4 regions of the Shewanella algidipiscicola genome follow, and region 4 is predicted to be linked to each of the others. Evidence: predicted binding sites of a transcription regulator. Region 4 holds the regulator's gene; each other region holds the start of a gene.

Region 1 (2,210 bases), on a different contig from region 4:
CAAGCGCAGGCGCTGCTGTTGTAATACTTGCCGCAGGGCAAAGCCGCTTTGACGCTCAAAATCGCCAGTGGTTAACCCAGCGACGCGCTCATTCACCTGCAAATTAGCCGCCTGCTGCCTAGCCTCGCGGCGCGCTCGGCAGCGCTCGGCGGTGGCCCGAGCAGCCTCTGAGTCTGGCTCGATTAATAGGGTACGCAACTGGCTAAGCTCATTGAGTTTTTGTTTGGCAAAACTGAGCTGCTGACGCAGCGCTGTATCGAGCTCGGTTTCCACATCAAGATCCACCGGGCTATGCAGTAACGAGCAAGACGGCGCTAACCAGATCTGCTTGCCTAAATCGGCCACCACAGGGGCAATATCCGCGGCAATCTTATCTAACTCAGCCGCCCAGACATTCCGACCGTTAATCACCCCTAGGCTCAATATTTGCTCGGGCTGTAAACTGCTCGCAAACAACGACAACTGCTCCGGCGCACTGACTAAATCCAGATGAATACCCGCCACTGCTAAATTCGCAATGAGCTCATGGTGATGTGCCACCGAGCCATAATAACTGGCCAGTAACAGCTTAACCTGCGCGCGGCTCAATGAGGCATAGGTTGCGGCAAAGGGCGCTTGCCACTCAGGCGTTAACTCTAACGCTAAGATGGGTTCATCAAGTTGCACCCAGGTCACCCCTTGGGCTTTAAAGCGAGCAAGGATCGCCTGATAAACCTCAATCAATTGGGGTAACAAACTCAACTTATCAAATGCTTGCCCCTCGCATTTTGCCAAGTAGAGGTAAGACAGTGGCCCAAGCAACACAGGTTTCACCTGATGACCCAAGGCTTTGGCCTGCTCCACCTCATCAAACAACTGTTCATAGGCAATACTGAAGGTTTGATTTTGACTCAGCTCGGGCACGATATAGTGATAATTACTATTGAAATACTTTTTCATTTGCGAGGCGCTGCTGGCCGCACCTGTTGGGGCGCGCCCTCGTGCCACTCTAAATAGGGTATCTAAATCCACCTTGTCACCATCACGATGGCGAGCTGGAATAGCATTAATGGTGGCGCTTAAGGTAAGCACCTGATCGTAGTAGGCAAAGTCACCTACTGGCAACAAACTCACCCCCGCATCGGCCTGCCACTGCCAATGAGTTTGCCGTAAAGTGCTGGCCACCTCATGTAGCGCCGCTGGCGTGATCTCTTGGCGCCAATATTGCTCTAACGCAAATTTAAGTTCACGCTGACGCCCAATTCGAGGAAAACCTAATGACGCGATATTGATAGTTTGCATACTGATACCCTTCTAAATGAGATAAGCCAATGAATGATGCCCCTGCACTGACATCACAGCTCAAGCTTGATTAATAATAAATACGCCACAACGAAACAGGCGTCTGGACGTCTAGAAGTTTATTGTGTTAGTCTGTTGGTTCGCAATGGAATTGATTTCAACCCCAACATGAGCAAGATTCATCTGAGGTAAAAATGATAGAGCTTAGGCATTTACGCACATTAGTTGCACTCAAGGAAAGTGGCAGTCTTGCAGGGGCTGCAGAGAAACGCTTTGTCACCCAATCGGCTTTATCCCATCAAATCAAAGAGCTGGAAACTCGGATCAACTCAGCTATCTTTATCCGTAAGAGCAAGCCGCTGTCGTTTACTCAAGAAGGTGTGCGGCTACTGCATCTAGCCGAAGAGATATTGCCTAAGGTGACAGAGACCGAGCTTGATCTTAAAAATGGCCTCAATAGCGACAATACCGATCTGTTTGTCGGGATTGAATGTCACAGCTGTTTTCGCTGGTTAATGCCGGTTATCACTGAGTTTAATGCCAGCTTTCCCCACAGTAATTTAGAGCTATCGAGCCGGCATCTATTTGATTCGCTAACGGCACTCAAGCAGGGGCAATTAGATGTGGTACTGACGTCAGACCCTATTCCAGATCATGATATTACCTATCAGCACCTATTTGATTTTGAAGTAAAACTAATTTGCGCCGCCGATCATCCCCTAGCAACGCAGCCTTTTGTCAGCCCAGCTCATTTAGCCAAGCAAACCTTGCTCACCTACCCAGTGCCGCCCGAACGTTTAGACATTTATCGCCACTTTATGGAGCCGGCGGGCGTACCTATCGCTAAACAAATTCGATGCGATCTCACCTCCATGCTATTGCAACGCATCGCCTGTAAAGATGGCGTCTCCGCCCTCCCCACATGGTCG
Region 2 (2,210 bases), on a different contig from region 4:
TCATGAGATAGTCCAAGAAATAAACGAATAAGAGTCACGATTGTACCGTTAATCATCGTTGGCGCAAAGGTGGTTAAGCGAAACTTACAGCAAACAATAAAGCCCCATGATGTTGATCATAGGGCTTTATTCATTTAAGTGCATAACTCAAGGCTATCAGTACAGTAAGCGTGTTCTGATGGTGCCTTCAATCGCCTTCATCTCTTCGAGTGCTTCGTCGGCTTGATCTGAATTCACTTCCATTACCACATAACCAATTTCAGCCGTGGTTTGCAGGTACTGGGCGGCGATGTTGATGCCTTTTTCTGCAAACGCTTGGTTAATCTTGATCAAGATACCGGGACGGTTATGGTGAATGTGCAACAGACGCGATGCATCTTTGTGCTGGGCCAGCGACACTTCAGGGAAGTTAACTGCAGTCATGGTTGAACCGTTATCAGAGTACTTGGCCAGTTTCCCAGCCACTTCGATACCGATATTCTCTTGCGCTTCTTGGGTGCTACCGCCAACGTGTGGGGTTAGCAACACATTGTCTAAACCGCGCAGTGGGCTGATAAACTCATCATCATTCGATTTAGGTTCAACCGGGAACACGTCGATAGCCGCCCCAGCAAGGCGCTCGCTACGAATTGCTTGAGCTAGGGCATCAATATCGACAACCGTACCGCGCGAAGCGTTGATCAATATGCTGCCTTGGCGCATACAAGCAAGCTCTGCTTCGGCGATCATATCTTTGGTTTGTGGGGTTTCTGGTACATGCAAGCTCACCACATCGGCTAGGGCCAATAGCTGCTCAAGCGAGTGGATTTGCTGCGCATTACCCAGTGGCAATTTATCTTCGATGTCGAAGAACACGACGCGCATACCTAAGGTCTCTGCCAAAATGCCCAGCTGAGTACCAATGTGGCCGTAGCCGATAACGCCTAAAGTTTTACCGCGGGCTTCATAGCTGCCAGCAGCGCTTTTGAGCCAACCGCCACGGTGGGCGATAGCATTACGCTGTGGGATACCACGCAATAGCATGATGATCTCACCCAATACCAACTCTGCGACGCTGCGCGTGTTAGAAAAAGGCGCGTTAAAAACCGGGATCCCCAGTTTTTCGGCCGTGGCGAGATCAACCTGATTGGTCCCAATACAGAAGCAACCAATGCTGACTAATTTATCAGCGTGCTTAAGTACGGTTTCAGTCAGTTGGGTACGGGAGCGAATACCAACGAAATGAGCATCTTTAATCGAGGCCAATAGCTCCTCTTCTCCTAGTGATGCCTTATGGTATTCAATGTTGCTGTAGCCGGCGCGTTTGAACACATCTACCGCAGATTGATGGACGCCTTCCAACAGCAGGATCTTAATTTTATCCTTGTCTAGCGAGTGTTTCGCCATGATTTGGGTACCCTCTTTATCGGTTGTTGCTATATATTGGTCATTATTTGGTTGTTGACAGCTAAAGCCCTCTCAAAATAACACTATTCTGAGTCAGTGTGGAGGGCTAGATGGCTAAAGTCATTATTTTGATATTAAAACAATATCATCTAAGGAGTTCCAATTTTGAATAAAAGTATTATCTGGCTCATCATTTTTTTCGCTGTCTTCATCTGGTCGGCGATTGAGCCAAAAGATACCTTTACATGGTTTTTGGAAGTGCTGCCAGCACTAATCGCGCTGCCCGTATTGTATTTTACGCGTAAGCGCTTCCCATTAACATCATTAGCTTACGGTTTGATTCTGATCCATGCGGTTATTTTAATGGTGGGGGGCCATTACACTTATGCCCAAGTTCCGTTGTTTGATTGGGTCGCCGAGGTGATGGGCAGTGATCGCAATAATTATGACAAAGTCGGCCATTTAGCCCAAGGCTTTATTCCAGCATTGTTGGCCAGAGAAGTGCTGCTGCGTAATGAAGTATTAAAGCCCGGGGCTTGGTGTGGCTTTTTAGTCTGCTGTTTTGCCTTAGCCTTATCGGCATTTTATGAGCTTATCGAATGGTGGGTGGCGGTCTTGACTGGTGAAAATGCCGAGGCGTTTTTGGGCACCCAAGGGTATGTGTGGGATACCCAGTCGGATATGGCGATGGCGTTGCTGGGGGCAATTGTCAGTGTGCTGCTGTTATCACCTTGGCATAATCGTCTGCTGCAACAGTTTACCCCCACTCGCTAAGCTGTTTGATATTTCAGGTGAACGATTAACTAAACCACCACGACTGAGCT
Region 3 (2,210 bases), on a different contig from region 4:
GTGTTCCCAACCAAGGAACTCACGTGCAGCGGCGATTTCAGCATCGCCTAGTGGCGCGCCGTGGCAGTCGTGGCTGCCAGATTTGTTTGGAGAACCAAAACCAATAATCGTTTTGCAGCAGATCATGGTTGGCTTGTCAGTGACAGACTTAGCTTCTTCTATTGCGCTGCGAATCGCTTCGCTGTCATGGCCGTCCACATCGGCAATCACATGCCAGCCATAGGCTTCAAAACGCTTAGGTGTATCGTCGGTGAACCAGCCTTCAACATGGCCGTCGATAGAGATACCGTTGTCATCCCAAAATGCAATCAGCTTGCCTAGACCTAAGGTGCCCGCTAATGAACAAGCTTCGTGTGAGATGCCTTCCATCAAACAACCATCCCCTAAGAAACAGTAGGTGAAGTGGTCGACAATGTCGTGTCCTGGACGGTTAAACTGCGCCGCCAAGGTTTTTTCCGCAATCGCCATACCAACCGCGTTACTGATACCCGCGCCTAGCGGCCCTGTGGTGGTTTCAACACCTGGGGTGTATCCGTATTCTGGGTGACCTGGGGTTTTAGAGTGAAGCTGGCGGAAGTTTTGCAGTTCTTCGATGGGAAGTGCGTAACCAGTAAGGTGCAGCAAAGAGTAAATCAGCATCGAGCCATGACCGTTAGATAAGATGAAGCGGTCGCGGTCAACCCAGTTTGGGTTAGTCGGGTTGTGCTTAAGGAAGTCATTCCAAAGCACTTCAGCGATATCCGCCATTCCCATTGGGGCACCAGGGTGACCTGAGTTAGCTTTTTGAACGGCATCCATACTTAACACACGGATAGCGTTTGCGAGTTCTTTACGAGATGACATGCTCTCTCCTGCTTATTATTGGGGATTTTGCGGGCAATTGTGGACGCATATTTTCCCCTACTAGGCGATGGGACGCAAATAAAATTCGCCAAATTACCCAGATTAACCCGATCTAAGCTGTAGAACCCGTAAATGCAGGCCCAAGGAGTAGAGGCGATGTGTCAATCTGGGCATACCCGCTAACGTGACATTTAGCGCTTGCACGTTTTTTTACTCCATTTTGCAAACCCATTGTTAACACTTAGTAAGCATCTTTACGCAAAACACCTAACACTACGTCATGACTCGCAGCGTCTCATGCAATAACTGCGCGGCGATAGCGCAAAAAATCACGCCCTGTAAGTCGCCGGTAAAACCATAAAAAAACGATAAATAGATGATGAATTACAGATTGTTACCTGCAGGCATATCTTTACTGCCGGCCTGAGTAAGTGATAGTTTACTGGGCTTTACCCCACAATTTTTATCGAAGGGGGTGTTATCTAGCGTATTTTCCACTAAAATGGCCGTCTAGATGTAGATACTTCTACATAATCAAATTGTTTACAGACGAGATTTTCCACTATGGCAAAGCACTTGTTTACCTCTGAGTCGGTCTCAGAAGGTCATCCAGATAAAATCGCCGATCAAATTTCTGATGCGGTACTCGACGCGATCTTAGAGCAAGATCCTAAGGCGCGCGTGGCGTGTGAAACATACGTCAAAACCGGCATGGTCTTGGTGGGCGGTGAAGTGACCACCTCGGCTTGGGTTGATATCGAAGAGATCACCCGTAAGACCGTCCGTGAAATCGGCTATACCCACTCAGATATGGGCTTTGACGCCGATTCTTGTGCCGTATTAAATGCCATAGGTAAGCAGTCTCCTGATATCAACCAAGGTGTTGATCGCGCCGATCCTAAAGAGCAAGGCGCTGGCGACCAAGGGTTAATGTTTGGCTATGCCAACAACGAAACCGACGTATTGATGCCAGCTCCGATCACTTACTCGCATAAGTTGGTTAAGCGTCAATCTGAAGTGCGTAAAGACAACACCCTACCCTGGTTACGTCCAGATGCGAAAAGTCAGGTCACTTTTGCTTATAACAGCGATGGCAGCATTGCTGGCATCGACGCGGTTGTCCTGTCTACTCAGCACCGTGAAGATGTAAGCCAGTCAGACTTAATTGAAGGTGTGATGGAAACCATTATTAAGCCGGTATTACCTGCTAAATGGTTATCTAAAGAGACTAAGTACTTCATCAACCCGACTGGCCGTTTCGTTATCGGTGGTCCTGTTGGTGATTGTGGTCTAACGGGTCGTAAAATTATCGTCGATACTTACGGCGGTATGGCGCGTCATGGTGGTGGTGCTTTCTCTGGTAAAGA
Region 4 (2,210 bases):
CTAGGTTTGTCTGGCTTAGACCTGTGAGCTAGCGGACGGCTATCTTAGCTCGTTATACTCAGTTCGATAATCGATTTTACTGCCAGGATAAGTGCACTTAGACTGCATAATACCAGAGTTAAAAGCTGTGTTTTTCGTTTGTCGACAGCGCCGACAATACGGTTAGCAACGATAAACCCTAGTAGTACCGATGGCAGTAAGAGCACCGACAGATACAGATGACGTAGCGTGAGTAATCCACTGAAGGCCAAAATGATTAATGCGATCATTGAGCTAAAGATGAAGAACGCCGATAACGCCGCACGAAATTGTTTGGCATCTTTGCCCGAAAGTAAAATAGCCATTGGCGGCCCACCGATGGCGGCGATATTACCAAAAATGCCTGACAGCACCCCCGCGATAAAAAGATTGCTGCGGTTAATTGGCAGGTGTAATTTGAAAATGCTCAGGATCACGGCTAAAGCAACGATGCTCGCAATGACCAAGCCTAACACTGGCTGTGGTGCGAGCAATAATAAGGCGGCGCCTAATATGCCGCCAGGGATACGCCCCAGCAAAGCATATTGTAAGCCGTTAAACTCCAGTGCGCGTCTCTCTCTTAGTAGGGTCAGTAAGGCGATAGAAAAGCCCATCATAATCACTGGAGCGGGTACTAGGCTTGGGTCGACAAGGTAGAGTAATGGTGAGGCGACAACGGCTAAGCCGAAACCGATTAGGCTTTGGGTTAGGGCGCCAATAAAGATGATCAGCGACGCTAGGCCAAGAAGCACGGGGTCAATCAAAAGTTCGGGCACTACGTCACCATAGATTCTAGTGTGTTTAGAGGTGATAAAGACGAGGGATCGCAGTGCGATCCCTCTCTAGCAAAACATGATAGGTAAAGTCGATTTACTCGACGTCTTCCCATTCGATGCCCATCTCAGTCATCAGCTTTTTCACTTCGGCTGGAATGCTGTCAGGTTTGTCCTTTGACAAATCATCGTCATGGGGTAAAGGTTGGCCAGTATAAGCATGCAAAAAAGCTTCACAAAGCAATTCGCTGTTTGTGGCGTGGCGTAAGTTATTCACCTGACGACGAGTGCGTTCGTCGGTTAAAATCTTAAGCACCTTGAGGGGAATAGAGACAGTGATTTTTTTCACTTGCTCATTCTTCTTACCATGTTCAGCATAGGGGCTGATATAATCGCCATTCCACTCAGTCATTGACTCACCTGTTAATTCTCAAATTCGGGGCAGATTTTATACCCTTACCGGGTACAGTCAAATTATTGCCTCTAATTTTTGTTAATTGCAAATAGATTTCTACATGTTTGGACGTCTAAACGTCTAAAGTTGTTGACGCTACCGCTTCCCTTAGGTACATTTAGACGTCCAGACATCTCTATGGTATAGATGACTGCCGCCGATTTAACTTTAGGAGTAAAAGATGACTGAGCGTAAATTAGCCACGGCAGCTGTGCGTGGAGGGATTGAATCCGACACTCAATATGGTGCCGTAGTCCCCCCCATCTACTTGTCGACCAATTACTCCTTTGATGGTCATCAACAACCGAGAGATTTTGATTATAGCCGTTCGGGTAACCCGACTCGCTGTATTTTGGCCGACGCCATAGCAGAGCTGGAGCGTGGCGCGGCAGGCACAGTGACCTGTACTGGCATGGCGGCCATCACCTTAGTGACCAGCTTGCTTGGGCCCGATGATCTACTCGTGGTGCCACACGATTGCTATGGCGGTAGTTATCGACTATTTACCCACCTCGCCAAGAAAGGGGCATTTAAACTGGCGGTGGTTGACCAAACGAATGCCGCTGCTTTGACAGACGTTATTGCTCGTCAACCTAAAATGGTCTGGTTAGAAACCCCGTCAAATCCCTTACTGCGCGTGGTCGATATCGCAGCGATTGCGAGCCAGAGCCATGAAGTGGGGGCGCTAGTGGTGGTCGATAACACCTTTTTATCGCCTATCTTGCAGCAGCCTCTGTTGCTCGGCGCTGACATAGTGATCCACTCAACGACTAAATATATCAATGGACATAGCGATGTGGTCGGCGGCGCGGTTGTCGCTAAAGATGCTGAAGTGGGTGAGCTGTTACATTGGTGGTCTAATACCTTAGGCTTAACCGGCTCAGCCTTCGATAGCTATTTGACCTTACGCGGCTTAAGAACAATCGCGGTGAGAATGCGTCAGCATCAAGCCAACGCACAGCAGG

Evidence for each region. The regulator MetJ, encoded in region 4, represses methionine synthesis genes. The targets are predictions, from matches to a motif close to TAGACGTCTAGACGTCTA.
Region 1: metE (5-methyltetrahydropteroyltriglutamate--homocysteine S-methyltransferase) is a predicted target of MetJ. The motif match lies at 1,386-1,403, and genes of this name have one in related genera.
Region 2: serA (phosphoglycerate dehydrogenase) is a predicted target of MetJ. The motif match lies at 1,486-1,503, and genes of this name have one in related genera.
Region 3: metK (methionine adenosyltransferase) is a predicted target of MetJ. The motif match lies at 1,347-1,364, and genes of this name have one in related genera.

The regions. Positions count from the first base shown of each region.
Region 1 covers NZ_OXJV01000012.1:607,441-609,650, reverse strand. The annotation lists gene metE (5-methyltetrahydropteroyltriglutamate--homocysteine S-methyltransferase) at 1-1,272, opposite strand, end outside; gene DN599_RS10145 (LysR family transcriptional regulator) at 1,476-2,210, shown strand, end outside.
Region 2 covers NZ_OXJV01000012.1:145,381-147,590, forward strand. The annotation lists gene ygfZ (tRNA-modifying protein YgfZ) at 1-4, opposite strand, end outside; gene serA (phosphoglycerate dehydrogenase) at 157-1,386, opposite strand; gene DN599_RS08080 (DUF2238 domain-containing protein) at 1,552-2,160, shown strand.
Region 3 covers NZ_OXJV01000012.1:410,959-413,168, reverse strand. The annotation lists gene tkt (transketolase) at 1-843, opposite strand, end outside; gene metK (methionine adenosyltransferase) at 1,408-2,210, shown strand, end outside.
Region 4 covers NZ_OXJV01000001.1:216,549-218,758, forward strand. The annotation lists gene DN599_RS00985 (sulfite exporter TauE/SafE family protein) at 45-782, opposite strand; gene metJ (met regulon transcriptional regulator MetJ) at 889-1,203, opposite strand; gene metB (cystathionine gamma-synthase) at 1,427-2,210, shown strand, end outside.